Regions from separate parts of the Arthrobacter sp. NPDC057009 genome, predicted to be linked through region 1. Evidence: predicted binding sites of a transcription regulator. Region 1 holds the regulator's gene; each other region holds the start of a gene.
The links. The regulator HspR, encoded in region 1, represses chaperone genes until heat shock. The targets are predictions, from matches to a motif close to AAGTTGAGTCNNNNNGACTCAACTT.

Region 1 (9,904 bases):
CCTGGGCACCGCCGTCGGCGTTCTGCCCGGTATCGGCCCGGCCATGACGGTGGCGCTGCTGCTTCCGGTGGCCACCGTCCTCGAACCGACCAGCGCGTTCATCATGTTTGCCGGCATCTACTACGGCGGCATGTTCGGCGGCTCCACCACCTCCATCCTGCTCAACACCCCCGGCGAATCGTCCTCGGTGATCACTGCCATCGAGGGCAACCTCATGGCCAAGGCCGGCCGGGCCGCACAGGCACTGGCGACGGCGGCCATCGGTTCGTTCGTCGCGGGCGCCATCGGCACCACGCTTCTTGTGGTCTTCGCGCCGATTGTGGTCCAGTTCGCCGTGAGCCTCGGCTCGCCGAGCTACTTCGCCATCATGGTCCTGGCCCTGCTGGCCGTCACCGCGGTCCTGGGCTCCTCCCGGCTGCGCGGCTTCGCGTCCCTCGGGCTGGGCCTGGCGATCGGCCTCGTCGGCCTCGACATCGTCTCCGGGCAGGCCCGCCTCACCTTCGGCCTGCCGCTGCTTTCCGACGGCCTCGACGTCGTCGTCGTCGCCGTGGCGATCTTCGCCGTGGGTGAAGCCCTGTGGGTGGCGGCGCACCTGCGCCGCACGCCGCTGCAGATCATCCCTGTCGGCACACCGTGGATGGGCAAGAAGGACTGGAAGCGGTCCTGGAAGCCGTGGCTGCGCGGCACAGCTTTCGGATTCCCGTTCGGCGCACTGCCCGCCGGCGGGGCCGAGATCCCAACCTTCCTCTCCTACGTCACCGAGAAGCGGCTCTCCAAGCACCCCGAGGAGTTCGGCAAGGGCGCCATTGAAGGTGTCGCCGGTCCTGAGGCCGCCAACAACGCCGCCGCGGCGGGCACCCTGACCCCGATGCTGGCCCTTGGCCTGCCGACCAACGCCACCGCCGCCGTCATGCTTGCGGCGTTCGTACAGTTCGGCATCCAGCCCGGACCGCTCCTGTTTGAAAACGAAGGCCCGCTGGTCTGGGCACTGATTGCCAGCCTGTTCATCGGCAACTTCCTGCTGCTGCTGGTCAACCTTCCCCTGGCCCCCGTCTGGGCGAAGCTGCTCCGGCTGCCCCGTCCCTACCTCTACGCAGGCATCCTCTTCTTCGCCACGCTGGGCGCCTACTCGGTGAACCTGCAGGCGTTCGACCTGGCGATCCTGCTGGTGCTCGGCGCACTGGGTTTCCTGATGCGCCGTTACGGCCTGCCGGTCCTGCCGCTGATCCTCGGCGTGATCCTCGGACCCCGCCTGGAGAAGCAGCTGCGTCAGACGCTCCAGCTGAGCGCCGGCGACGTCTCCGGGCTGTGGAGCGAGCCGATCGCCGTCGTGGTCTACATCATCGTGGCGCTCGTGCTCCTCTGGCCGTTCCTGTTCAAGATGTGGCGTCGCCTGCGGCCGCAGCCTGCGGGATTTGCGGCTGCCGGCGGACCCGCTGTTGCCGGGCCTGCTGCCGGACCGGCTGCCGCACCAGGTGTCGAGGGCCCTGCCGAGGCCAAAGACCGCTCGGACAGCACGCATGCCAACCACGGACAGGAGAAATCGTGAGCATCATTGTCGGCTACGTTCCCACGGCCGAGGGCACCGCAGCCCTGGACCGGGCCATCACCGAGGCGCAGAAGAGCCAAAGCCGCCTGGTCGTCATCAACTCCTCGCGGGGCGACGCCATCGTGGACAAGCGGTACGCCCAGGCCGCGGACATCAACGAGGTGACGGCACGGCTGGAAAAGGAAGGCATTGAGCACCTGGTGCTGCAGCCGGTGCGCGGCAATGATGCGGCCAACGAGGTGCTGGATGCCGCGGAGAAGTACCGGGCCGATCTCATCGTGATCGGCCTCCGGAAGCGGACTCCGGTTGGAAAGCTGATCATGGGCAGCACGGCCCAGCAGATTTTGCTGGAGGCATCCTGCCCGGTGCTGGCCGTCAAGGCCGGCTGAGCTCACCCGGCTAGTTTTCCCGGCTGGCCAGGCTCCCCGGCCAGCCAGGCTCCCCGGCCGACTCACGCCGACCCGGGACCCTTACCAGTTACTACTCGACTAGCCTCAGGAGGTAGGGGCCCGCACCAGCGGGTTCCTACCTCCTTGGCTTAAGCGCAGGTCTCATTTCACGGCAGAAGGACAGCATGCACAAGCTCGCGATTCTTGACGATTACCAGCACGTGGCCCACAACTTCGCCGACTGGAGTTCCCTCGAACACCGCGGCGTCGCCGTCACGGTGTTCGACCAGCACCTGGCCACAGAGGCGGAGGTTGTGGATGCGCTGCGGGACACCGACATCATCATTGCCATGCGGGAGCGGACACCGTTTCCCGGCCGGATCCTCGAGAAGCTGCCGCAGCTGAAACTGCTGGTCACCACCGGCGCCGCCAATGCCTCGATCGACGTGGAGGCAGCATCACGGCTGGGGATCACGGTTTGCGGAACGGGAGGCTCCCCCACAGCTGCGCCTGAACTGACGTGGGCGCTACTGCTGGCGTTTGCCCGGAATCTGACGCAGGAGGAGGCCGCACTGCGCGACGGGCGGTGGCAGACCGGCGTCGGCTTCGAGCTGTCCGGCAAGACGCTTGGAATTGTGGGGCTGGGAAAGATTGGGACCCGCATGGCCGGTTACGGCCGCGCCTTCGGGATGGAGGTGCTGGCCTGGAGCCAGAACCTCACCGAGGAAGCGGCTGCGGCGGCAGGTGCCCGGAAAGTGGGCAAGGATGAGCTGTTCCGGGAGTCCGACGTCGTGTCCCTCCATTTGCGGCTGTCGCCGCGTACTGAGGGGACAGTCGGGGAACGCGAACTGCGGCTGCTTGGTCCCGACGGCGTGCTGGTGAATACCGCCCGCGGTCCCCTGGTGGACCAGCGGGCGCTGGTGACTGCGCTCCATGAGGGATGGATCCGCGGTGCGGCGCTCGACGTCTTCGACCAGGAGCCCCTGCCGTCTGGCCATCCCCTGCTGAGTGCGCCCCGGACCCTGCTGGCCCCGCATCTGGGATATGTGACCGACGCCAGCTACCGCGCGTTCTTCGGCGGCGCGCTCGAGGACGTGGCGGCATGGCTGGACGGCTCCCCGATCCGGACGCTGACGCCGACACCGACACCGACACCGACACCGTAGAAAGCTGGCACAATCGAAGGCTGGCGAAGAAGAAGGCTGCCCTCAGTAGAAGGCTGGCGCCCGGGCAGCTGCTGGCCAGGCAGGGCTTGCTGAACGCCGCTGGTAAGTAGCCAGCGGAATCCGCGGCACTTGCCTAGGCTGCGGCGGGTGGAGGCCAGCTGGGCCGTTCACGGACGGGATCGAGAGGCAGGGGCGGGCCAAGGTCCTCGGCCATGTCCGGCTGGAAGCTATCGGGCGCGGAGTTGCCCGGCCAAAAGTTGCCCGGGTCAGGGTTGTCCGGGTCAGAGTTGCCCGGCCCGAAGTTGCCCGGGTCAAAGCTCTCCGGCCAGGTGGGTGATTCCCAGTCCTGATACTCGGCTCGGTAGGACCGCCCGGCGGGTGAGATCCAGCCGGGCGGGTTGTCGCGGGTGGCGTCGACCGGTCGCCATGCCGTGGCGTGTTTCAGTCTGTGGTGTTTCGGGCACGGCTGGCCGAGATTGGTCACGCCGGTGCCGCCGCCGTCGGCCCAGGAGAGGACGTGGTCGGCGTCGTTGTCCAGGGAATGGTTGTTGCAGTTGGGGAAGGTGCATTTGGAGTCCCTCAGGCGTATCCATTGGCGCATGGGTTTGGTGAGCCGGTAGCTGGTGCGGCCGATCTCCAGTGGCGCCCCGTCCCGCGAGTCGACCAGGACCCGGAAGAACGACGTTGCGCCGTCGGCGACGAGCCGGCGGGCCATGGACGCGGGGATCGGCCCGTACCCGTCGAGTGTGGCGGGCTCGTCGGTGTGGCCGAGCAGCGAGAACACCGGAACTGTGACCAGCACCTGGGCCTGCGGGGACGGCACGTCGCCAGCCAGCACATCACCAGGCTGCATATCGCCAGCCAGAGGATCTCCAGCGAGGATGGAGCCAGTTATCACCTCACCGTCCGGGACACTGCCTGGGGACGGGGGTCCTGCTGCGTGTCCGGAGCCTGCCGGCGAACCATCTATTCCGTCTATTGCGCCGGCCCCGTGGCTTGGTTTGAGCAGCCAGGTGGAAAAGAGATCGGCCCGGAGCTGGCTGAGGGTTCGGGTTTCGTTAGGCCTTTGAAGCGCACGCGCCCCGGCAGTGGTCCGGTTCCAGATCCCGGTGGCCTGGTCCGCGGGCAGGTACGCCGAGAACCAGGCCATGCCGTCCCGGTCCGGCCGGAATTCCAGCCGCCGGTCCTTCAGGCTCTTGAAGTGCCGTTTTTCGATGCTGTCCTGATGATGCCGTTCCCGCCAAGACCGGGCCTTGGCCCGGAATCTCGCCGGTGCCAGCTCCCCGGCAAAGCAGCCCCTCGCCGCGTTGGGAGCATCAGGATCCAGGAAGTGGGCCTCGAACGCTGCGGCCGCTTCAGGTGACAGCCCTTCGGTCTCATCCCACATGATCCGGGCGTGCTGCCACGAAATGCGGCCCAGCTGCAGCGCGGCAAGTGTCATCGGCCGTTCCCTGGTCAGCATGTCCGATTCAACCAGCAGCCGTTCGGCAGCGCCTTCGCTAATGGTCAGCGCGCCGGCCACCTCCGCCCTCACGGCCATCTGCCGAACGGCCGCGTCCTGCGGGCTGCCAACCGGGACTGCCATCGCCGCGTCCGCCGTGACGTACCCGGCAGCAAGCTCCACCTTCACAGCCGCAAGCCGGGCCTCCATCCCGGCCACCCCGCTCAAACCGTCCAGGAATGCAGTCGCCTGCTCCCCAAGAGGGTCAACGGGATCCGGCTCGAAACCAGCGCCAGCCGCACCCGGGTGAGCGGCCCTGCGCAGCTCGGCAGCCATCGCCAACGCCGAGGCACCAATAGCCTCCAACGCCTCCGCAGCAGCCGTGCCGTTCTCCATACGAAGAGCTTGCCACTGGCCTGGGGGAAAAACGACGCTGCATAAGGTCTATGTGGAAAACCCACTTCGGATGCCCTACGGGGCACCGGAACCGTCGAGCGTAACCGTGCCGGCGTCGCCGTCGACCTTAACCTGCTGTCCGCTGGACACTCGCTGGGTGGCCACGCCCGTTCCCAGAACGGCGGGAATGCCGTACTCGCGGGCGACGATTGAGCTGTGGCTCAGCGGGCCGCCAACGTCCGTGACCACCCCTGACGCCATGGCAAACAGCGGCGTCCACGCGGGCGTGGTCATGCGCGCCACCAGCACCTCGCCCGGCCGCATGGTGGCGAAGTCGTCAGGACCGTGCAGCAGCCGCGCCGGTGCGCTCACCTGCCCCGAGCTCGCGCCGACGCCGGTAATGACGTCCCCGGCCCGCTGCACCGTACGCGCCGGCATCATGCTGCCGAATGCCCGCTCCATCCATCGGCTCTCGGGCAGGAGCTGCGGGGCGGCGGCCTTCCGCTGCCCCCGCCATAGCATCTTGCGCTGCTCAACGGCCTCGGCCCGCGCCGGCCTGTCCGTGCCTGTGATCGCTGCGCCGGGCGCGGCCAGGCCAAAGTCGATGGCATTGCGGAGTTCCTCGAGGCGGAGCCAGAAGATGTCAGCCGGCGCGGCGATGACGCCCGAGGCGGTGAGCCGCTCCCCCAGCTCCAGCAGCATCCGTCTCATCAGCGGCCAGGCCAGTCCGACGTCGGCCAGTGCGTCTTCCCGGACCGGTGCCGCTGTCTGCGCCCACCGCAGCAGCCGGCGGAAAACGGCCCGACGGCGGGGACCCAGCCGGGTGCTGATCAGCCGGGCCTGCTCCTCCCGCCGGTCGGCTGAGGACTGCTGGCGCTGGTGCGGGTCCTTGCCCTGTCCCCGCACGAAGTACCGCAGGGTCTCCAGCAGCGCAGAGGGATCATCGGCCGGCACAGGGTTGACGAAGTCAAGGTTGTAGACGGCATGCCCGTAACGGTCCAGGTGCCGCTGGAGACGGGAACGCCACTCCTCCCACTGTCCCGGATCCACGTTGGGGACGCCGTCCGCGCCCGCGGGAGGTCTGCCGCGTCGGAGAGCCTCGGCGATGCCGGCCGCTGGTCCTTCCGTGACGGCGGCTGCAAGCTGTGGCCGCTCGCGGGTCCAGACCGCCAGGTCGTACAGGGATTTCTCCGCCCGGATCGGCTCGCTGTCGTAGCCGAGGAGGAATACCTCCGCGGACGGGTCACCGGGCCGCCGGACGAGCTTGTCGTAGTAGCTGCGGAACATGATCTCGCTGGTAGCGGCGATGGGGATGATGGACTGCACCGCCGTGTAGTAGGCGGCGCCGGCGTCCAGCAGCGCGGAAATGCCCTCCAGCAGCTCGGGGGCCGGACGGTCCGACGGCGGTTTGGCCGCCCAGAATTTCACGGTCCCGCGGTACTTGGGGTGCGAGTGCTCCCGCCAGCCTTTGATTCCCATATTGGCTTTGCCCTGGGCGAGTGCCCGCATGGCCGTCAGCGACTGGCCCATGACCCGCCGCATTCCTGAGTTGCTGTAGTAGTAGTAGGCGTAGCCGTTGACGGTGGGCAGCGAGACGTCGCCGGGCCGCACCACGTTCTTGCCGAACGCCTCGCCCAGCAGCGCGTTTAGGGACCTCACCACGGCGCCGTCAATCAGGTCGGCAAACAGGGGCGACAACGGATCCGGCAACTGCTCCACGATGCTGGCGCGGAAGTACATCCCGTTCGGATAAGGCAGCGGCCATTCCGTCGGGGCCTCGTCCGAGGGCTCGGGGAGTGCGGTGATCGGACGGGCCTGCAGGATAAAGAATTCGCCTGCCGCCTGCGCCCACTCGATGTCCTGGGGCACCCCGAAATGCTGAGCTATGGCCGTTCCCTGGCGGGCCAGCGCGGCAGCCGCACCGTCGTCGAGCACTGGCGCACGGCGCTTCTCTTCGGGCACGGGCTGCTCAGTGGTGCCGGTCCCGCTGTAGACCGTCATCACGTCCTTGTCCGCCGTCCGGCGCCGGACCACCTTGCCCGTGGCTGAATCCACCACGACGTCGTCGGTGGTGACGGCCCCGCTGACCACGGATTCACCCAGCCCCCAGGCGGCGCTGATCACCGCCTGGTCACGGCGGCCGGTGGCGGGATTGGCGGTGAACAGGACACCGGCGGCATCGGCGTCGACCATCTCCTGGATCACGACGGCGAGGCGCACGGTGGATGGATCGATGCCGTTCCGTGAGCGGTAGGCCATGGCGCGGGCGTTCCACAGGGAGACCCAGCAGTCGATGACGGCAGCGGCGACTGCCTCTGGCCCGGCGACGTTCAGGTAAGTGTCCTGCTGCCCGGCGAAGCTGGCGGAGGCGAGGTCCTCTGCAGTGGCCGAGGAGCGCACTGCCACCCGTGTCTCGTCGCTGGACTGTGTGCCCGCATCTTCTCCTGTTGCGGCCATATGCTGACCCAACCGCAGGTAGGCTGCCCGAAGTTCACCGCTGATCTCCCCGGGCAACGTGCCCTCGGCGAAAAGCGTCCGGATCTGCCGTGCGGCGGTCTCGTAGTCGTCGTTTGAAGCACCGGCGGGAAGGGCCGCGAGTTCGAGGATGCGGCCGGCGATGCCGTTGGCGTTGACGAAGTCCTGGTAGGCCGCGGTGGTGAGCACGAAGCCCGCCGGCACCGGAAAGCCGGCCCGGGCCAGCTCGCCGAGGTTGGCTCCCTTGCCGCCCGCCTCGTCCAGATCGCCCCGTCCCAGCTGGTCAAAGTCCTTGATATAGGTCATGACCCTGCGTCCCTTCTGCCGGGGAGCCGGGACCGCGACATTGCGGTTGCTGGGCCCGTTCCGGTGCTGCACCCTATTTTTGGCACAGCACCCAGTTCTGGCAATGGGCAGCGGCTCAGCCAGGAATTATTAGGCGTCGCCCCGGGGCCGCCACACCACAACTGCCTGCGAACGCGGCCGGGGGCGCTGGCCCCGTGCCAGGCTCACCACATCACCGGCGGTGCCGGCGGCGAAGATGCGGGATTCCAGCGGCTCACGACGGCGGGCCAGTTCCTCGCTGAGTTCGGTCACCCGGTGCTGCAGTGCAGCCACCTGGTTTTCCAGTTCAAGGATGCGCTTGATCCCCTCGAGCGAAACGCCCTCATGGGACAGCCTTTGCACCTCGCGGAGCCGGTTCACGTCCCGCTGGGAGTACCTGCGGGATTTGCCCGGTGCCCGGCTGGGCGAGACGATGCCCAGCCGGTCGTACTGGCGGAGGGTTTGCGGGTGCATGTCGGCGAGCTCGGCGGCCACCGAGATGACGAAGATCGGCTGATCGAAATTGATGTCCACGGCCGGCACCTGTCGCTAAAGCCGGGCCTTGGCTGCCAGGCCCTGCCGGACGTCCGCGCCGTTGGTTGCGGCGGCGAATGCTTTCACGGCCTCCTCAGCTTCCTTGCTCAGGTTCTGCGGAACTGCGACGTCGATCGTCACCAGCAGGTCGCCGGTGGCCTTCGACGTCTTGACGCCGCGGCCCTTCACCCGGAGTGTGCGCCCCGATGGGGTGCCGGCGGGAACGCGCATGCGGACGTGCTCGCCGTCGATCGTCGGAACCTCGATGTCGGCGCCCAAAGCAGCTTCGGGGAAGCTGACGGGCACATGGATCCGGAGGTTGTCGCCGTCGCGCGTGTAAAAGTCATGGGGCTTGACGTTGACGGTGACCAGGAGATCGCCGTTGCCCGCCGGGCCGTATTGGCCCTTGCCGCGGACGCGCACCTTCTGGCCGTCCTTGATGCCCGCCGGCACCCGGACGTCGATGACCTCGCCGTCAGGTTCGCGCAGCCCGATGGTGGTGCCGCGGATGGATCCGGCAAAGGAGATGCTGGTACTGGCCGTCCGGTCGGCGCCCTTCTGCGGTGCGCGCTGGTAACCGGCCGGGCCACCGCCGAAGCCGCCGCCGAACAGGTCTGCGAATTCGGGCGGAACTCCGCCGGCGGTGCTGAACCCGCCGGAGTGGCGGCCGCCGCCACCGGTGAAGAGGCCGCCGAAGAGGTCTTCGAAGCCGCCGTTCGCCGTGCTTCCCGCACCGTGCGGGGCAAACCGCGCGCCGCCGCCCATTGCCCGGATGGCGTCGTACTGCTGCCGCTCGTCCGGATCGGACAGCACAGAGTAAGCCTCGGAAATGTCCTTGAACTTCTTCTCCGCAGCAGTGTCCCCGGAGTTCGTATCAGGGTGGTACTGCCGGGCGAGCTTCCGGTAAGCCTTCTTAATGTCAGCGTCGGAAGCGTCCTTGGCAACACCAAGGATCTTATAGAAGTCCTTGTCCACCCAGTCCTGGCTAGCCAATGGCGTTTCCTTTCAAAAATCTGAGCCGAGATGGCAGTTCACGGCAATGTTCCTTCGAATCACTGCCGCGAACTGCCATCTCGATGGGGTAATGCTAGGCCGGCACCGCGACGATTACCTGTGCCGCGCGGAGGACCCGCTCACCTGACTTGTAGCCGGAGCGGAGCACCTGGCTGACGGTATCAACCTCGATGTCCTCGCCGGGCTGCTGGATGAGGGCCTCGTGGATGGTCGGATCGAACTCCACGCCGGTCTCATCGATGCGGCTCAGGCCGTACGTCTTCAGCGCGTTCTCCAGCTTGGTGGCGATCGCGGCAAACGGGCCGTCCGCGAGGTCACCGTGCTGGCGGGCGGCGTCGACGTCGTCCAGCACCGGGAGCAGGGAGTTCAGGACGCCGATGACGGCCATCTCCCCTGCCACGGCGCGGTCGCGTTCAACGCGCTTGCGGTAGTTGACGTACTCGGCCTGCAGGCGAAGGAGGTCGTTCTTCAGCTCCGCCGCCGCGGCGGCTTCGGTCCCCTGCGCCACGGATTCCTCGGCGGGCACCTCGACCTGATTGAGGATTTCCTCAGCCTGGGCGAGGGCGTCGCCGTCGGAATCCGCCGATGCGGCGGAGGCTGCCTGCTCACCCTGCGG
Region 2 (9,904 bases), on a different contig from region 1:
GGCGCGGAGGGCGATGTCGACGACCAAGGCAGGGTCCTGCAGGACCCCCTGCACCTCGTCGCCGACCGAGCGTTCAAAGCGAACATCGGGATACGCGCCGAGGTCCCCGAGGAATTCGGGTACGCGGTCCACGTCATTCGTGCTGCCCCGCTGGTCAATAGTCAGAACGTACATGCCGAAACCGTATCCGGCTTATATTTGCGAATCAATCATTTGAAGCTGATTTTTGTGAATCAGCCGATTTTGGCTAACGGTCCGTTAGCCGAAGAGATTAACCGGTTTGACGATATCCGCATAGATCAGCAGGGCACCCATGCCCATCAGCAGCGCGGCTACCACGTAGGTCACGGGCAGCAGCTTCGCGATATCAAATGCGCCCGGGTCGGGCTTGCCCAGCAGCTTGGCGACCCGTCGCCGCACCGCCTCGTAGAGTGCGCCGGCGACATGGCCGCCGTCGAGCGGGAGCAGCGGGATCAGGTTGAACACTGCCAGGGCAAAGTTCAGCCCGGCGAGGAGTCCCACCAAGGCGGCCAGCCGGGCCTGGGCCGGCACTTCCTCCATGGCGGCCACCTCGCCGGCGACGCGGCCGACGCCCACCACGCTGATGGGGCCGTTGGGGTCGCGGGGTTCTTCACTGAACGCCGCCTGGGCAACGCCGGCAACCCGGGCCGGCAGGTTAAGCACGACGCCCGCGACCTGCCTGATGTTCTCCCCTGCCATGGGCAGGACGGACGACGCCGGTTGGGGAACCAGGGCGGTCTGCGCACCGATGCCGAGGAAGCCGACGTCCTGGTACAGGAGCTGTCCGGCTTCGTCCCTTGCCTGCCGTCCGTCCGCACCGACGACCGGGCGTGCGGACAGGACCGGCGTGACGGTGCTGGTCACCGGCGAGCCGTCGCGCTCCACGGTGATGGACACTTCCTTGCCGGCGGAGGCGCGGATCCAGCCTGTCAGCTGCTCCCAACTGGTCACGGTTTTTCCGTCAAAGGAGGTGATGACGTCATTGGGCTTGAGTTGGGCGGCAGCGGCCGGGGTGGGCTTGCAGTCTGCTGAATCCGGGTCAACGGTCTCCCCCGCCTTGACCTGGCACTTGGAGACGTCGGCGATGGTGGTGGTGGGCTCGGAGATCCCGAAGCCCATGAGCAGCACCGCCGTGAGAATGAGGCCAAGCAGCAGGTTCATCGCGGGCCCGCCGAGCATGATGATGATCTTCTTCCAGACCGGGAGCCGGTAGAACACGCGGTTCTCGTCGCCGGGACCCACGTCCTCATGGGCCAGGGAGCGGGCCTCGCTGGCCATGGTCTGGAACATCCCGGTGCTGGACGGGCGGACGGAACCGTCGTCCTTGTTGGGCGGGTACATGCCGATCATCGACACGTAGCCGCCCAGCGGCAGGGCCTTGAAGCCGTACTCGGTCTCACCCTTTTTGGTCGACCAGATGGTGGGGCCGAAGCCGATCATGTACTTGGTGACGCGCACCTTGAACAGCTTGGCGGGCAGCAGGTGGCCCACCTCGTGCAGCGCAATCGATGCTGCGATGCCGATGGCCACAAAGACGACACCAAGGATGAAGAGGATGACGGGACTCATGCTAAAGATCTGCTGCTTCCTAGAGACTGCTCACTGCTAAACGTTCGTGCGTGCGCGCACGTGCCCACTTCTCAGCATCAAGCACGGATCCGACCGTCAGCCCGGAGGAACCCGAATGTTCGCTGAGGACGGCGTCGATGGTGTCCACGATGTCCGTGAACCGGATCCGGCCCGCGTGGAAGGCCATGACGGCTTCCTCGTTGGCGGCGTTGAACACGGCGGGGTACGTGCTTCCCTGCCGGGCAGCGTCCTTGGCAAGCCGGACGGCGGGAAAGGCTTCGGCGTCGAGCGGCTCGAACGTCCAGCTGGTGGCCTGGCTCCAGTCGCAGGGCGCGGCGGCGTTGGGCACCCGGTCCGGCCAGCCCAGGCCCAGGGCTATCGGCAGGCGCATGTCCGGCGGCGAGGCCTGGGCGATGGTGGAACCGTCCACGAACTGGACCATGGAGTGGATCACGGACTGGGGATGGACCACCACGTCGATCCGGTCCAGGGGGATGTCGAACAGCAGGTGCGCCTCGATGACTTCCAGGCCCTTGTTCACGAGGCTGGCTGAATTGGTGGTGACCATCAGGCCCATGTCCCAGGTGGGGTGGGCCAGGGCTTCCTCGGGGGTCACGGCGAAAAGCTCTTCGCGGGTGCGCCCGCGGAACGGCCCGCCCGAGGCGGTCAGGATGAGCTTGTCCACCTCTGCGGCGGTCCCGGAGCGCAGGCACTGGGCGATGGCGGAATGCTCGGAGTCGACCGGGACGATCTGTCCCTCCGCGGCAGCGGCCTTGACCAGCGACCCGCCCACGATCAGGGATTCCTTGTTCGCGAGCGCCAGGGTGGCGCCGGACTCCAGCGCGGCGAGGGTTGGGGCCAGCCCGATCGAACCGGTGATGCCGTTGAGCACCACGTCCGCCTCCACTGCAGCGATCCTCGCGGAGGCGTCAGGGCCGGCGACGATCTCGGGCCGATACTGCCCGATCCCTGCCGCGCCGGCTGCATCATTGATCAGGTCCCGCAGGAGCCCGGGATCACCTTCGGCAATACCGACGGCGGCGGCCCGGGTGTGCACGGCTTGCCGGGCGAGCAGTTCGAGGTTGCCGCCTCCCGCGCTCAGTGCCACCACGTCGAAAAGGTGCGGGGCGCCGTCGACGACGTCAATCGCCTGGGTGCCGATGGAACCGGTGGATCCGAGGATGGCGATCCTGCGCGGCTGGCCTGTCATGGGTAGGTCGGGGCCCGAAGTCTGCATTGCTTAAGTATCCCGCACTGCTGGCGGCCGCCGGACGGGCGGGAGCCGTGTCACACATGCGGCCGGCCGCACCTTGACGCGCTTGCCCGCCGGGGTAACGTGGTGCCCGTGGACTGGGCAGCGTGGTTCGATGCGCCGGACTATGAATTCGCCCGGCAGGTGCTGCAGCGCGGTGTGGCCGCACTCTACTTCGTCGCGTTCCTGTCCTCCCTTAACCAGTTTCCCGCCCTTCTCGGCGAGCGCGGCCTGCTTCCTGTTCCGGACTACCTGAAGGCCTTCACCCGGATGCGCAGGCCCACGCTGTTCCGCTGGCGCTACTCGGACCGGCTGTTCCGGACAGTTTGTGCGGTGGGCCTGGTCATTTCGGCTGTCCTGGTCCTGGGCATCCCGCAGCTGGGCCCGCCCTGGGTGCCGCTGATCGCGTTCCTGGCGCTGTGGCTGCTGTACATGTCGGTGGTCAACGTGGGGCAGACGTTCTACGGGTTCGGCTGGGAGATGCTGCTCCTGGAGGCGGGCTTCACGGTGGCCTTCCTGGGGTCCGACCAGACCGACCCACCCCGGACCGTCCTGATCCTCGTGGCCTGGCTGGTGTTCCGGCTGGAATTCGGCGCCGGCATGATCAAGATCCGCGGCGGCCGGGAATGGCGCGACCTCACCGCCCTGTACTACCACCACGAAACCCAGCCGATGCCGGGCCCCCTCAGCCGGCAGGCGCATCTGCTGCCCAAGCCCTTCCACCGGCTGGAGGTGGTGGGCAACCACTTCGCCCAGCTGGTGGTTCCGTTCTTCCTCTTCGCGCCGCAGCCGCTGGGCAGCATCGCGGCAGGCATCATCATCTTCACCCAGCTGTGGCTGGTGGCCAGCGGCAATTTCGCCTGGCTGAACTGGATTGCGATTGTGCTGGCCTTCGCCGGAGTCAGCGATCCCGTGGCGCACGCCGTGCTCCCGTTCATTCCGCTCGAGTGGCACACCACCGGGGAGACTCCGCTGTTGTGGCTCGTCATCACGCTGGCCGCGTCCCTGCTCCTGGTGGTCCTCAGCTACTGGCCCATCAAGAACCTGTTCTCCCAGTACCAGTTGATGAACGCCAGCTTCAACCGCTGGCAGCTGGTGAACACCTACGGCGCGTTCGGCACGGTGACGAAGCAGCGCATCGAGGTGGCAGTGGAGGGCACGCTGGACGATGAGCCGGACGAGGCGGCCGACTGGCGCGAGTACGGGTTCAAGGGGAAGCCGGGCGACGTGCGCAGGCTGCCCCGCCAGTGGGCCCCGTACCACCTGCGGCTGGACTGGCTCATGTGGTTCCTGCCCCTGCGCACGGTCCACGAGGAATGGTTCTACGCTTTCCTGGGCAAGCTGCTGGAGGCGGACGCAGCGATGCTGCGGCTGTTGCGCCACGACCCGTTCGACGGCGAGCGCCCCCGGTGGGTGCGCGCCCGCACCTACCTGTACCGTTTCGCCACCCGCGCGGAGTTCCGGGAGACCGGCCAGCGCTGGATCCGGACGCCGCTCTATGAGGCGATCCCGCCCATTTCCCTGCGTGCCGGCAGGTAGCAGGGAAGCGGCAGGCGGGGCGGGTGCGTCGCTCCGCACCCGCCCCGCCAGTTCCGTCTGATGTCTACGCAGCGAGGGGAAGCACCCGGCTGCCCGCGCTGACGCTGATCTCCGCGCCCTCGACGGAAACTGTGACGCTTCCGCCCGGCTGCACCTCGGACGCCACCAGCAGGTCGGCGATGCGGTCGTCCACCTCGCGCTGGATCACCCGCCGCATCGCACGCGCACCGTATTCCGGTTCGTAGCCCCGCGCGGCAATCCAGTCGACGGCCTCCCCGGTCACGGAAAAGCCGATCCCCTGCGCCTGCAGGCGGCCTTCCGTGCCGTCCAGCATGAGCCGGACGATCTGGCGCAGCTGCGCCTGGTCGAGCTTGCGGAACAGGACGATCTCGTCGAGGCGGTTGAGGAATTCCGGCCGCATCGATTCACGAAGCCGGGCCATCACGCGTCCGCGCAGAGCCCGGTCCGAACCGGCGTCCCCCTCACTGGCCTGGATGGCGAACCCCGCCGGGCCCGTCCTGCTGGCGAGGAACTCGGACCCCAGATTCGACGTCATGATGATCACGGTGTTCCGGAAGTCAACTGTCCGTCCCTGCCCGTCGGTCAAACGCCCATCATCCAGGACTTGGAGCAGGAGGTTGAACACATCCGGGTGGGCCTTCTCGATCTCGTCCAGCAGCACAATGGAGTACGGATTCCGCCGCACCCGCTCGGTCAACTGGCCGGCCTCGCCGTACCCGACGTATCCGGGAGGGGCACCGACCAGGCGACTGACGGTGTGCCGTTCGCCGAACTCGCTCATGTCGAAGCGCACCAGGGCGTTCTCATTGCCGAAGAGGGACCGGGCCAGCGCCTTGGCCAGTTCGGTTTTACCGACGCCGGTGGGCCCGAGGAACAGGAAGCTGCCGATCGGCCTGCCCTCCGCGCCCATTCCGGTGCGGTTGCGGCGGACAGACTTGGCAATGGCCGTCACTGCGTCGTCCTGCCCGACGACCCGCTCATGCAGTTCCTCTTCCAGCTTTGCCAGCCGCTCCCGGTCACCCTCGGTAATCCGGCTTGCCGGAATGCCGGTGGCCCGGGAAATAATCTCGGCAATGCCCGCTTCGTCGACAACCGCAGGGGCGGCAGCGGGCGCCGCTCCGGAGTCGATCTTCTCCTTCAGGGATACGATCTCGTCCCGCAGCCGGGACGCCTCCTCAAAGCGTTCGTCAGCGACGGAGGCATTCTTTAATTCCTTCAGGGCGGAGAGACGCTCACGCAGGGCATCCAGCTGACCCGTGCCGCGCTGCAGGCTGAGCCGTGCTCCCGCCTGGTCAATGAGGTCAATGGCCTTGTCCGGCAGGAAGCGGTCCGTCACGTAGCGTGCGGACAGTTCGACCGCGGCGCGGATGGCAGCGTCGGTGTATTGCACGCCGTGGTGTTCCTCGTACCGGTCCTTCAGCCCAGCCAGGATCTGGATGGCATCCTCGATGTGCGGTTCACTGACGTGGACGGGCTGGAACCGCCGTTCGAGGGCAGGGTCCTTTTCCACCTTGCGGTACTCGTTCAGCGTCGTGGCCCCCACGAGATGGAGTTCGCCGCGTGCTAGGCGGGGCTTCAGGATGTTGCCCGCATCCATGCCGCCCTCGCCTGCCCCGCCGGCACCCATCACGGTGTGCAGTTCGTCGATGAACAGGATGATGCTTCCCGCTTGGCCGCTGATCTCGTCCATCGCCTTGGTGAGACGCTCTTCAAAGTCGCCCCGGTACCGGGTCCCGGCGAGCATGGCAGGCAGGTCCAGTGCAATGACGCGCTTGTCACGAAGCTGCTCGGGAACCGCGCCCGCGGCAATTGCCTGCGCCAGCCCCTCAACAATGGCTGTCTTGCCCACGCCGGCCTCCCCGATCAGGACAGGGTTGTTCTTGGTCCGGCGGGCGAGGATCTCGATGGCCTGTTCGGTTTCCTCCGAGCGTCCGATCACCGGATCCAGTCCGCCTTCGCGGGCACGCGCGGTCAGGTCCGTGCCGTAGGTGTCAAGGGTGGGCGTCGCAGGAGCGGGCCCTGCGGCCTGTTGGGCGGCAGCCGGCGAATTGGGTCCGCTTGCGAATCCGCCGTCAGGTTCTGCCTCATTGGCCCCCGACTGGAAGGACTCGGGCGTCACGCCCGAGGCCATGAGGATCTGGCCTGTCGGCGCTTCCTGGTTGAGCACCAGGGCAACGAACAGGTGCTCGGGATCGATGTAGGTCGAGCCGAAGGCACGGGCAACCTGGTGGGCGTCAAGCAGGGCCCGCTGGGCCGACGGCGTCAGGGCCGGTGCTCCGTCCACTGCCGCACTCGACGTTTCGGGCAGCCGTTCTTCCGCTGCCTGGGCGACTGTGGCGGGATCGGCGCCGGCGCGCCGCAGGTACCCGGCGGCGGGTTCGGTCTGCACCATGACGCGAAGAATGTGCAACGCGTCGACGTCGCTGTGACCGTGGTCAGTGGCGAACCGGGCGGCGAGGGCCAGCACCTCGTGGGTGCGGCGGCTCAGCAGCCGGGTGAGATCCCGGGTACGTGCCGGCCTGGCACCCCGCTGGCCCTGAAGGTAACGGGCAAAGAACTCTTCAAACGAACCGTTGCCGGAAGCGGCAGGCCCGAAAAACGTAGGCATTCAACCTCCATAGAAACTTGAGTGTACTTGACTCAAGTCTTGGTCCTGGAGATTTATTCCCTAGCCGGCGGTGCCCCTTTCCCGGGTTCTCTTCGTCCCTGGATACGGCTAGCGGGATCGGGCCAGGACCGACTCCGCGTGCCGGAGGATGGGCCCGTCGATCATCCTGCCCTGGTACTGGAACACGCCGGTTCCGGCAGTGCGTGCCGCTTCCAGGAGTTCGCGTGCCGCGGCGACGTCCCGCTCGGAGGGCGCGTACGCCTCCCGGACGGCGGCCACCTGGCTGGGGTGGATGCAGGCCTTGGAACCGAAACCCGAGGCAACGGCGTCCCGGGCCTCCGCGGCCAGCCCGTCAAGGTCCGGGATGTTCACGTACACGGCATCCACGGCCTGTTTGCCGGCTGCGCCGGCGGCCAGGAGCACCGACGAGCGGGCGTGCAGGGCTACGGCACGGTAGCTGCCGTCGTCGTTCCTGCTGGACGTGCCGCCAAGGGAAGCAAGCAGGTCCTCGGCCCCCCACATCATGGCCACCACGTTGGGTTCGGCGGCAATGGCGGGTGCGTGGACCACGCCCGCGGCGGTCTCACACAGGGCAATCACGTGGAAATCCGGCAGGGCCCGGAGCTGGCTGGCGCTCTCCGCCTTGGCAAGCATGACGGTGCGGTAGGGGGTGTGGGCCAGGCAGTGCAGGTCCTTCTCGAAGTCCTCGGTGCCAGCCGGGTTGATCCTAATGATGGTCCGGCTGGGATCCAGCTCCGGCCCTTCCCCGGATCCGCCGAGCTGGGCCAGGATGGCGCCCCGTGCCCGCTGCTTGTCCGGCGCGGCCACGGCATCCTCGAGGTCCAGGATGACCGCATCGGCGCGCTCGGCGGCTTTTTGGAAGCGTTCGGGACGGTCGGCAGGGCAGAAAAGGAGGGCGGGTCCCATCACAAAAGTCATAGTGCCATTGTCCGATTATTTGTCCCGCTGCGCCTCTATGTGTGCCTCGCGAGTCCACATCAGGCAGCTTCGCGTGGCCAGCGCCACCACCGTTCCGTCCTGGTTGCGCCCGGTGTGCTGCATGGTGACGACGCCCTGCCCCGGCCGTGATTCGGAGAGCCTCTTTCCGGTGATGACGGTCTCCGTGTAGAGGGTGTCGCCATGGTAGAGCGGATGCGGGAAGGAGACGTCCGTCAGCCCCAGCTGCGCAATGATGGTGCCCTGGGTCAGCTGGCCAACGGACTGCCCCACCACCGTGGCCAGCGTGAACATGGAGTTCACCAGGCGCTGGCCGAAGGGCTGTCCCGAGCTCCAGGCCGCGTCCAGGTGCAGCCCCTGCGTGTTCATGGTCATGGTGGTGAACAGCACGTTGTCCGTCTCGGTAACGGTCCGCCCCGGGCGGTGGGCGTACACGACGTCCTCCTCGAGTTCCTCGAAGTAGAGTCCGCGCTGCTCGATGACCCGCGCGCCGCCGGTGGCTGAGCCTGCCGAAACTGCACTCATACGGTGAGTTCCTGGTCTTCCTCGAACAGTTCCGCCCCGGTGGCCGCGACCATGTCCTCCGCCGACACGTTGGGCGCCAGCTCACGCAGGACCAGACGGGATCCGCCGGCATCGGCGACGACGTCGATGACGCCGAGGTCGGTGATGATGCGGTCCACGCAGGCCTTGCCCGTCAGCGGCAGCGAGCACCGTTCCACGATTTTCGGCTTTCCGCTGCGGTCCACATGCTCCATCATGACGATCACCTTTTTGGCGCCGAAGACCAGGTCCATGGCCCCGCCCATGCCCTTGACCATCTTTCCGGGGATCATCCAGTTGGCGAGGTCTCCGTTGGCGGCCACCTCCATGGCGCCGAGCACGGCCACGTCCACGTGCCCGCCGCGGATCATGCCAAAGGACTGGGCGGAGTCGAAGAATGCGGCACCCTTGTTGACGGTGACGGTTTCCTTGCCGGCGTTGATCAGATCCGGATCCACCTCGTCCTCGCCGGGATAGGGGCCGACGCCGAGGATGCCGTTCTCGGAGTGCAGAACCACTTCGACGCCGGCCGGGATGTAGTTGGGGATCAGGGTGGGCATGCCGATGCCGAGGTTCACGTACTGGCCGTTGCTCAGCTCCTGGGCTACGCGGGCGGCGAGCTCATTGCGCGTCCAGCCCTTGCCTTCCGGGTGGGAGGAGGCGGCCCGGCGGTATTCGTGCCGCACGGCCTCGGGGCGGGGAGCCAGGGGGCTGTTCGGGTCCATCGTTACGCTCCTGCCTGTTCGCTGGTTGCGGTGCTTTCGGCTGCCCCCGTGCTTCCGGGCTGGGCTGCAGACGCCGCAGACAGTGCCACGGTCCGCTTCTCAATACGCTTCTCGGACTCGGGCACCACCACCACGCGCTGGACAAAGATGCCCGGCAGGTGGACGTGCTCCGGATCCAGCTCGCCCGGCTCCACGAGTTCTTCCACCTCTGCAATCGTGATCCGTCCCGCCATGGCGCAGAGGGGGTTGAAGTTCATGGCCGTCGCGTGGAAGACGAGGTTCCCGTGCCGGTCGCCCTTCCAGGCGTGGACCAGGCCGTAGTCGGGGGTCAGTGATTCCTCCAGGACATAGTCGACGCCATCGAAGCTGCGCACTTCCTTTGGCGGGGACGCGATGGCGATGCCTCCGTCGGCGTCGTATTTCTGCGGCAGGCCGCCGTCGGACACCTGCGTTCCAACCCCCGCCTTCGTGTAAAAGGCGGGGATGCCGGCGCCGCCGGCGCGCAGCTTTTCGGCGAGGGTGCCCTGCGGGGTGAGGACCACTTCAAGTTCGCCGGCGAGGTACTGCCGGGCGAACTCCTTGTTCTCCCCCACGTACGAGCTGACAGTCCGCCGGATCCGGCCGTCCCTGAGGAGGACGCCCAGGCCCCAGTCGTCCACGCCGCAGTTG
Region 3 (9,904 bases), on a different contig from region 1:
CACGGCACCAAGGCTCACAAGCCTCGCCGGCTCAATCCAGTCCCGGCTCAGGCAGCCTGGAATGCGGCAAACGCTGCCGAAGATCGGCTTTGTCCTCGCGCTGCTCGTGGTGGGCGGCCTGCTCGTATGGCTTCTGACCTCGCTCCTGGCCACCGCCACGATGCAGTCCGCCAACCGGCCTGCCGCGGCGGCGGATCCCACCGCCGCCGCGCCGCCGGCACCGGCCGCCTCACCAAGGCCCAGCCTGCCCCTGGCCAGCGTCAGTCCGCTGGATTTCCGGGTGGGCGACTGCTTCAAGGACTTCGACCCCGAGGCGGCAAAATCCACGGTGGTTGCCTGCACCACCGACCACTCGGCCCAACTGGTGGCGGTCACGCAGTACGCGGACGGTGACGCATACCCGGGCCGTGAGGCCATGAAGACCAAGGCCAGGGAGACGTGCCAGACGGCGGCCCTGACGGAGAAGTCCAATGCCTACAACCTGAACTACCGCCTCGCCTATCCGAGCACGTCCAGCTGGGCCAAGGGTGACCGCCGCGTGGACTGCTACGTCACCGCATCCGGGAACATCATCAAGGCAAGCCTGCTGCCCTGATGATGTCCTCGCGCGGCTAATCCCGCCTGCTAGTCCCGGCGGCGGACGGTGAGCCCGCTGCCCAGCGGCGCACCGCCGTCGGACCCTGACAGCGCCTCCAGGCCTTCGACGGTGAGTTCGCCGAGGTCAGCGGCCGTGTCCACCAGGACGGTGTCGCCGTCGGAGATTTCGCCGGCGAGGATGGCCTTGGCCAGCCTGTCGCCGATTTCACGCTGGACGAGGCGGCGCAGCGGCCGGGCGCCGTACGCGGAGTCAAAGCCGGACATCGCCAGCCAGGCGCGTGCACCTTCGGTGACCTCGAGCGAGAGCCGCCGTTCGTGCAGGCGCTTGGCCAGCTCGGCCACCTGCAGCTCGACGATCCGGGCCAGCTCCTCGACGGACAGCGGATCGAACAGCACCACCTCGTCCAGCCGGTTGAGGAACTCCGGCTTGAAGCTGGCGTTCACCGTGGCCATCACTGCGTTGCGCTTGGCCTGCGCATCCAAAGTGGGGTCCACGAGGAACTGGCTGCCCAGGTTGGAGGTAAGCACCAGGATCACGTTGCGGAAGTCCACGGTGCGGCCCTGGCCGTCGGTGAGGCGGCCGTCGTCGAGCACCTGCAGCAGGATGTCGAACACCTCGGGGTGGGCCTTCTCCACCTCGTCCAGCAGCACCACGGAGTAGGGCCGGCGGCGGACCGCCTCGGTGAGCTGGCCGCCCTCCTCGTAGCCGACGTAGCCCGGAGGCGCACCGACGAGGCGGGCAACGGAGTGCTTCTCGCTGTATTCGGACATGTCGATCCGGACCATGGCGCGTTCGTCGTCGAACAGGAAGTCCGCGAGCGCCTTGGCGAGCTCGGTTTTGCCGACGCCTGTGGGGCCGAGGAACAGGAAGGAGCCGGTAGGCCGGTTGGGGTCGCTGATGCCAGCCCGGGCACGGCGGACCGCGTCGGACACTGCGGTGACGGCCTTGGACTGGCCGATCAGACGCCGGCCGAGTTCCTCCTCCATGTGCAGCAGTTTCTGGCTTTCCCCCTGGAGCATGCGGCCGGCCGGAATGCCCGTCCAGGCCGCGATGACCTCGGCGATGTCGTTGGCAGTGACCTCCTCGGCCACCATCAGGGCGGCCTTGTCGGCGACGGCGGCCTCGGCCTCCGCGGCATCGTTCAGTTCGCGCTCCAGCGCTGGGATTTCGCCGTAGAGGATGCGGGACGCCGTTTCCAGGTCGCCCTCGCGCTGCGCCTTGTCCGCGGTGGACCGCAGCTCGTCCAGCTTCGCCTTCAGGTCGCCCACCCGGTTCAGGCCGGCCTTCTCCGCCTCCCACCGGGCATTCAGTCCGGCCAGCTGCTCCTTCTTGTCCGCCATGTCCGCGCGGAGGGCAGCAAGGCGCTCCACGGAGGCGGCGTCCGTCTCGCCCTGCAGGGCAAGCTCCTCCATGGTGAGCCGGTCCACCGCACGGCGGAGCTGGTCAATCTCCTCCGGAGCGGAGTCGATCTCCATGCGCAGGCGGGAGGCGGCCTCGTCCACGAGGTCGATGGCCTTGTCCGGCAGCTGGCGGCCGGAGATGTAGCGGTTGGACAGCGTTGCGGCGGCCACCAGCGCGGAGTCGGCGATGGCAACCTTGTGGTGGGCCTCGTACCGTTCCTTGAGGCCGCGGAGGATGCCGATGGTGTCGTCCACGCTGGGCTCCCCGACAAACACCTGCTGGAAGCGGCGCTCCAGGGCGGGATCCTTCTCGATGTTCTCGCGGTATTCGTCGAGGGTGGTGGCGCCGATCAGCCGCAGCTCGCCCCGGGCCAGCATCGGCTTGAGCATGTTGCCGGCGTCCATGGCGCTTTCACCGCTGGCCCCGGCCCCCACCACGGTGTGCAGCTCGTCGATGAACGTGACAATGCGGCCATCGGAGTTCTTGATCTCCTCGAGGACGGCCTTGAGCCGCTCTTCAAACTCGCCGCGGTACTTGGCGCCTGCCACCATGGAGGCCAGGTCCAGGGCGATCAGGGTCTTGCCGCGCAGGCTTTCCGGCACGTCGCCGGCCACCATCCGCTGGGCCAGGCCCTCCACGACGGCGGTCTTGCCCACGCCGGGTTCGCCGATCAGGACCGGATTGTTCTTGGTGCGGCGGCTGAGCACCTGTACCACGCGCCGGATTTCACTGTCACGGCCGATCACCGGATCAAGCTTCCCGGAACGGGCCACGGCGGTGAGGTCGGTGCCGAACTTTTCCAAGGCCTGGAAGGTGTTCTCGGGGTCGGGCGAGTTGACCTTGCGGTCGCCGCGTACGCCCGGAAGCGCCGCAGCCAGGGCCTCGTGGGACACGCCGGCGTCGCGCAGCAGCCTGCCCACGCCGTCGCTGCCGGCCGAGAGACCTAGCAGCAGGTGCTCGGTGGAGACAAAGGAATCACCCAGCTTGTCAGCCTCGTTTTGGGCGTTCTGGATCGCCTGCAGGGACGGCCGGGACAGCTGGGCCTGCTGGACCGAGCTTCCGGAGCTGGCGGGAAGGGCCTTGATGGCGGTGCTGGCCTGCACACTGACGGCGTCCGGATCCGCCCCGGTGGCGCGCAGAAGGGCGACGGCGACACCCTCCCGCTGATCCATCAGCGCCTTGAGCAGGTGGGCCGGTTCCACCTGCGGGTTCCCTGCCGTGGAGGCGTTCATGGCGGCAGCCGAAAGAGCCTCCTGGCTCTTGGTGGTGAATTTGACGTCCAAAGAGAGCTCCTTTCGAGGGCGGTTTAGCTAAGTTGAGTCTACTACGCTCAAGTTTGCTTTTCCGCTCTTCACGGCCAAGTTTTCCCACAGCGAAATGCCATTGGTGTGGGCATGCAAATTTCCGAGAACGGTGGCCCTTGAACTGTATCGCCGTCGCCCGAATCCCCCTAGGATCGACCTGTGGCTGCCGGGGGAAGCCCCGGTGCGGCTGGTCCAGGAGCATCAGCTTGGGGACCCTCAGCCCAGAGCTGCCAGGCCACGATCCCAGCGACCACTACCTCAGAGACAGGACCGGCAATGAAGAAGTTCGTAGTGCTTTACAACGCTCCGCAGTCGGCACAATCCCAGATGGCGGAAAGCACCCCGGAGGCCGCGCAGGAGGGCATGAAGGCGTGGATGGAGTGGGCCACCCGGGCAGGCAGCGGGATTGTTGACATGGGCCTGCCGCTGGGCGCCGGCAAGGAGGTCAGCCAGGCAGGCACCTCGGACACGAATACGAACGTGGGCGGATACGGCATCCTGCAGGCCGAGGACATGGACGGCGCTTTGGCCCTGGTCGAGGGGCACCCGCACCTCATGATGCCCGGCGCGAGCATCCAGGTCTACGAGACGCTCGACCTGCCCGGGATGTAACACGCCCAGGCGCGCCTGGCGGGCCGCCTGCCGGGCGGGCCCCGGCTGCCGGCCGGCCCCTGGCTGCCGGCCGGGCACGCCTGCTCCTAGGAGCCCCGGACTCCTGAGACGCTGGTGATCCAGGCGAGGTTCCGCACCACAGAGGCGTGGTCGTTGTAGTAGCCGGTGAAATTGGCGGGGTTCCGGGCCGGCAGGATGTCCGATGCGGACAGGACGCCCGCCAGCTTGCCGTTAACGATCAGCGGGCCGCCCGAGTCGCCGCTGAGCGTGTGGCCGCTCTCCGACCGGGTCCGGACAGACGGACCGCCATAGTTGTCGAGCCCCTGCCACACCACTGAGACGTCCGCCGCCTTGAGGTAGTAGGACATGGCGCCGGATCCCTCGGACTGATCGCCCCAGCCGTATACCTTTGCGCGCGTTCCGGTGGCAGGAAAGGCGTTGGACAAGCCTACGAAGGCCCCGTAGTACGGCGTGGACAGCTTCAGCAGCAGGACGTCCCCGGCCGGGGCCGGATAGCGGGCAGCAACGGAACGGATGGCACCACCGGATCCGAGATAGCTTGTGCCGAGCCGGACCGACTTCAGGCTCGTGGAGTTGCAGTGCTTCGCTGTGATGACCCAGGTGGCCGCGATCTGGCTGCCGGTGCACCCCACATTGGTGCCGGCGGCGTCGAAGGAAACTTGCGCCACGTAAGGGGCGGCTGAAACGGTGGTGGTGGCGCCACCGGCGATGTCCTTACTGAAGGTGCGGTCATCGATTGGGGCCGGCGCTTCCGGCACTCCAGCCGCCTGGGCCGGACCGCACAGAACGGGGGCCAGCAATGCCGTGCTGGCCGCGGCCTTAACCAGGATTTTCGAGATCTTCAACGGGAGGCTCCTAAACGTCGGTGCGGGTCCGACCGCGAGCCTACCTGTCGATGACAGATTTTGTCATATACATTACCGCATCTGTCAGTAACTCCGCACGACGCTAGGAGTATGTGCCCGGGTCCGGCTTCTAGGCCGGCTTCCAGATTGCGATCCAGTCCAGGTAGAGATGCCCTGCTGTCTGTGGTGCAGGACACCGGGGAAGGCATGACTCGGACTGGAGAATGTAGTGCATGGGTGTATTAGGCGTCAGTGTTGTACTGGCTCCCAGCGACCGGCCGTCAAGGATAAATTCGACCTTGCCCGGAGTCCACTCAATCGTGGCGACGTGCCAATCCGTGAAAGTGGTGTGCGACTGGAACATGTCAGACGCCGCAGGGTCATTCCCCCGGTAATGGGCAGCGCCGTAGAAGGTCTTGGCGAGGTCCCCCTCCGGGAAATTTATCTCTCCGTCCCGGGGCCATACACCGCTATCCGGCCAAAGGAGCCATGCAACCTTATAGCCGCGGAGGGAGTCGGCCTTGAACCGCACCGAAATCCTCCCGTACATCAGGCTGTTGTGCCGCGGTAGCAGGCTTTTGTCACGATTACTGTCATTCGGAATCTTGGGCGCAGGCGCCGCTCCCATGGAGATCCCCTTCTCCGAATGGAGATACCAGTCCAGCATGCCGTTCTTAACGCTCAGCACTTTGGACGGGTAGTAGCCGGACTTCATCCCCTTCTGACCTGCGGTATCCGGCGTTCCGTCTTTATATCCTGCACTCCATTTCGCAGAGTAAGCCGGACCTGGAAAAGCGCCGATCGGCACATTGCCCTTGTTGAACTCCTCCCGAAATACCTGCTTCCAGCCCGGAAGGTCGCCTATTGGCACTTTGTGGATCGATTCGGTGGAAGGCGGCGGCGCCTCCACAGGCCCCGCCGCCGCCGGCTGTTCCGGCGCCGGCCGTTCCGCCGCTGGCTGTTCCGCCGCCTTGAGTTCCGGCGCGGGACGCGGTGCTGCCGACTGCGCTGTTTCCCGGGATTCCGCCGCCGGGGATGATGGTGCGCGGCGTGGTGTTGCTGCCTCGCGCGCCGCAGAGGACGCCCGCACTGATGGACTCACTGTGGGGAGTGCTGCAGATGCTTCGGACGGTTCCGCCGACGAAGGGCGGTCCGATGGCACCCTCTGTGCTTCCATGCCCACCGGTCCGGCCAAAATGCCGCAGGCCGTGAGCGTCGCCGCCGCGGCGAGCACACCGAAGCGCATGCGATGTTTTTGGCGGGGACTGCGCGATGGCTCGGCCATGGGGACAGTGTGGCATAGGAGCTTGGGGGTTTCCTAGGGTTCCTATACCCCTAAAACTGGGCCCGGTTGAAGAATTCCCAAGCTTTTTACAAGTTGCTCAGCCCAACATGTTCCGAGGGGGAGTGCAAGCAAAGTTGCCAATACCGCAGCAGCAGGCGCTTCAATTTTCCCGTACCCAGCCGGGAGGGCTGCGCGGGAGGGGCATAGGCATACGACTCCGATGAGTGGTGAGGCTAGTGACCATCCCAATACAAGTTTCATCTGTCCGTGCACCAAATGCTCTACCGGTACCCCTGGCCTCCATCAGCGTGGTAATTCCCACCCTCAATGAGGCCATGAACCTTCCATGGGTCCTGCGACGCATGCCCTCGTATGTGGACGAGGTTGTGATCGTCGACGGACGTTCCCTGGACAGCACCGTTGAGGTCGCCCGCGCGCTGCGCCTGGACGTCGTGGTGGTCTCCGAACCGCACGCCGGAAAAGGCTTCGCCGTACGGGCCGGACTGTCCGCAGCATCCGGCGACATCATCGTCATGCTGGACGCCGACGGGAGCATGGATCCGCAGGAAATCGGCTGGTTCGTCTCGCCGCTCCAGCATGAGTTCGACTTCGTCAAGGGCTCCAGGTATGTGACGGGCGGCGGTTCCGAGGACATCACGCTGCTCCGCAGCGCAGGTAACCGCGCCCTGACCGGCCTCGCCAACCTGGTCCTGCACAGCAACTATTCCGATCTTTGCTACGGCTATATCGCCATGCGGCGCGAATGCCTGCAGATCCTCGAGCTGGAATCGGAAGGGTTCGAAATCGAAACCGAACTGATCGTCCGCGCCGCAAGGGCGGGCCTGCGGATTGCCGAGGTCCCCAGCAACGAGCTGACCCGGATCTCCGGCAACTCGAATCTTCATACTTTCCGTGACGGATGGCGCGTCCTGCGGACCCTGGCGCGTGAATGCGTGGGCTGGGAAGCACCCACAGCCGGCGCCCGGCCCGAATCACTAAGACGCGTGAAATACAGATATCCCAGCATGTTTTTCCCCCACATTCCGACGGATCCGGCAACCGTCCTTGGCCTGGTAGCGGGTGAATAAGGTGAACCATTCTGAAGGGCTTCCGGCAATTTCGGTTGTGATCTGCTCCTACACGGAAGACCGCTGGGACAGGCTGATGGCCGCCGTCGAATCCGTCCGCGCCCAGACGCTGCCGCCCCAGCAGACCATTGTGGTGGTGGACTACAACGTGGACCTCTACAAGCGGCTCATCTTCAACGTCGACGACGTGGTGATCCTGGAGAACACCGGGCCCAAGGGCCTCTCCGGAGCACGGAACACAGGCGCCGCTGCGGCGACGGCCGGTGTGGTTGCCTTTCTCGATGACGATGCAGTGGCTGCCCCTGACTGGCTGGAGCGGCTGGGGTCCCTGTACGACGACCCCGACGTGCTCGCCGTGGGCGGCCGCGTGGTGCCGGACTGGGAAACCGGCCGGCCGGATTATTTCGGCCAGGAGCTGGACTGGATTGTCGGCTGCACGCACCGCGGCATGCCCAAGGTGGCGGCCGAGGTGCGCAACGTCATCGGTGCCAACATGTCCTTTCGGTCCCAGGTCCTGCAGGTTGTGGGTGGCTTCAACACTGCCCTTGGCCGCCAGAACTCGCTGCCCCTGGGCTGCGAGGAAACGGAGATCTGCATCCGGGCGGTCATTGGTTCGCCGGGCGGCCGCGTGGTGTACGAACCGGCGGCCCTGGTGAACCATTACGTTCCCGCCCAGCGGGGCACGCTGAGCTACATGCTGCGGCGTGGCTGGTCTGAGGGGATATCCAAAGCACTGGTCAGCAAGATCGTCGGCCACAAGCGTGCCCTTGGCCCCGAGCGCCGGTACGTCCGCGGTGTGCTGCCGCGTGCCGTGGCCTCGGGCATAGCAGGCAGGATCCGGGGAACGGACCCCGCGGGTTTCCGCCGCGCCATGGCCACGGTCGCCGTGCTGGCCGTCACTACCTGCGGGTACATCCGGGGACGCCGCCTGCCCCTTGTTCCGGCGGACGCGGAACTCGCGCCGCACGAGCCACACGCCAGCTGGAGGGAAGTCAAATGATCCGGATATACCCGCACTACACACCTGCCTCTACGGCCAGGGCCGCCGAGACCTCGGGAGGCCACCGGGCATGAGCCAGTCAGAGAAAGACATGCTGAGGGACGCGATCCCGTCCACCGGCGCCAGCTTTGATGTCCATGGCCTCGTTGGCATCGATGTGGCCGCCGAAACACCCGGCGAAGCACAGCTGCGGGACATGCTCGCTCCGTTCCTGGGACCCTCCCGTGCGCCGCTCCGGCTCCACGTCAGCGCCGAAGCGGCCGACGTGGCCGAACAGTCGCACGCAGAGGATGCCTACCGTTTCACAGCGGAGTCGCTCTACATTCCGGCGGACCGCGTCCAGGTGCAGGAAACCGGTGACGGCTACTCTGTCCGGGGCCGCGGCGAACTGCTCACGGCCGTCATCCCCCTGCTGGACCGGCTCTGCATCACGCAGAACGCCGCCATGATCCACGCGGCGGTGGTGGATTTCCGTGGCTCGGGAGTCCTCCTTCCCGCGTGGGGCGGCGTAGGCAAGACCAGCACGGTTGCCAAACTTGTGGCCATGCCCGGCGTGCGGTTCATGGCAGATGACTGGGCGTTCCTTGACGCCGACGGCATGCTCCTGGGCTATGCGAAGCCGATGTTCCTCAAGCCGCACCACCGCAGGATCTACCCCGAGGTGTTCAGCGGTGCCCGCAAACCCCTCGCCCCGGGCTGGCTCACGAATACGGTGGCCCACCTCGCGACGGCCGTCCATCCGGTGATCGTCCGCTATCCGAAGACAGCCGCCTTCACGCGCCGCTGGTCCCCCGAACACCGGATGGTCCATCCGGAACTCGTCTTCGGGCAGGCCGGCATCTCGCCGGCGGCGCCCACCCGGCTGGCAATCTTCCTGGAACGCTACGACGGATCCGAAGCCCGGCTGGAGACGCGCAGCCGTGAATGGATGACCTCCCGCATCGTCGGAAACTTCCATTCGGAGCTCCCGGTAGTCTCGCGGCGGCTGATCGAGGCCCTCGGCGCAACCGGCCTGGTTCCGCTGGACGAATTCTTCAGCCAGAAGGCAGCCGTGGTGCGCCGGGCCCTGGAGGGCGTGCCGTGCTCCCTTCTCAGGATCCCCGCCGCGTGGTCCGCCGACCGGACGTCTGACTACGTTGCGGGCCTGATCGGCTCCAAACTGGAGGAGTGACATGGGCGGTGCCCACGTCAGCAACCTCGAGGTGTCCGTTGTGGTTCCCGCGCGCAATGCGGCCCACTGGATCGGCGATTGCCTGGAATCGATCCGCGCCCAAAATCCGCGGGAGATCATCGTGGTGGACGGCTGTTCCACGGACGATACGGTGGAGATCGCGCAGTCCATGGACGCCCGGGTCATCTCTGACGGGGGCCGCGGGCTTCCGGCAGCACGGATGCTCGGCGTCCAGAGCGCACGCTCTGACCTGGTTGCGCTGATCGACGCCGATGTCATTCTTCCCCCTGGTGCCCTGGCCGGGCTTCTGGACGAGTTCAAGGCCTGCGGCTACGACGGCCTGCAGTTCGGCCTGGTGAGCGAGGCAGATGGGCCCGGGTACTGGGGCGCTGCCCTGGCCTGGCACCACATCCACAGCCGGGTCCGCTCGTGGTTCGGCGTCTCCGCCACGCTCATGCGGAAGAACGTGCTGCTGTCCGTGCCATTCGACGACGCCTTCCGCTCCGGCGAGGACATCGAGCTCAGGATCCGGCTTGAAGATGCCGGCTACCGGCTCGGCGTTTCCAGCACCACAGCTGT

Region 2: a site for HspR is predicted at 7,025-7,049, ahead of ACFTR6_RS06575 (ATP-dependent Clp protease ATP-binding subunit). Genes of this name have one in related genera too.
Region 3: a site for HspR is predicted at 3,312-3,336, ahead of clpB (ATP-dependent chaperone ClpB). Genes of this name have one in related genera too.

What each region holds. Positions count from the first base shown of each region.
Region 1 is NZ_JBHUSB010000014.1:46,861-56,764, forward strand. Features, by position in the region: gene ACFTR6_RS15085 (tripartite tricarboxylate transporter permease) at 1-1,549, shown strand, start outside; gene ACFTR6_RS15090 (universal stress protein) at 1,546-1,938, shown strand; gene ACFTR6_RS15095 (D-2-hydroxyacid dehydrogenase family protein) at 2,124-3,104, shown strand; gene ACFTR6_RS15100 (DUF222 domain-containing protein) at 3,238-4,941, opposite strand; gene ACFTR6_RS15105 (PEP/pyruvate-binding domain-containing protein) at 5,017-7,722, opposite strand; gene ACFTR6_RS15110 (heat shock protein transcriptional repressor HspR) at 7,852-8,274, opposite strand; gene ACFTR6_RS15115 (DnaJ C-terminal domain-containing protein) at 8,290-9,267, opposite strand; gene ACFTR6_RS15120 (nucleotide exchange factor GrpE) at 9,362-9,904, opposite strand, start outside.
Region 2 is NZ_JBHUSB010000004.1:202,560-212,463, reverse strand. Features, by position in the region: gene ACFTR6_RS06595 (MarR family transcriptional regulator) at 1-174, opposite strand, end outside; gene ACFTR6_RS06590 (M50 family metallopeptidase) at 259-1,590, opposite strand; gene dxr (1-deoxy-D-xylulose-5-phosphate reductoisomerase) at 1,610-2,800, opposite strand; gene ACFTR6_RS06580 (lipase maturation factor family protein) at 2,936-4,381, shown strand; gene ACFTR6_RS06575 (ATP-dependent Clp protease ATP-binding subunit) at 4,446-7,010, opposite strand; gene ACFTR6_RS06570 (CoA ester lyase) at 7,119-7,949, opposite strand; gene ACFTR6_RS06565 (MaoC family dehydratase) at 7,965-8,492, opposite strand; gene ACFTR6_RS06560 (CoA transferase subunit B) at 8,489-9,235, opposite strand; gene ACFTR6_RS06555 (CoA transferase subunit A) at 9,238-9,904, opposite strand, start outside.
Region 3 is NZ_JBHUSB010000003.1:15,314-25,217, reverse strand. Features, by position in the region: gene ACFTR6_RS04665 (septum formation family protein) at 1-595, shown strand, start outside; gene clpB (ATP-dependent chaperone ClpB) at 625-3,282, opposite strand; gene ACFTR6_RS04655 (YciI family protein) at 3,580-3,915, shown strand; gene ACFTR6_RS04650 (S1 family peptidase) at 4,002-4,781, opposite strand; gene ACFTR6_RS04645 (family 16 glycosylhydrolase) at 4,912-6,066, opposite strand; gene ACFTR6_RS04640 (glycosyltransferase family 2 protein) at 6,291-7,154, shown strand; gene ACFTR6_RS04635 (glycosyltransferase) at 7,156-8,154, shown strand; gene ACFTR6_RS04630 (hypothetical protein) at 8,225-9,325, shown strand; gene ACFTR6_RS04625 (glycosyltransferase) at 9,327-9,904, shown strand, end outside.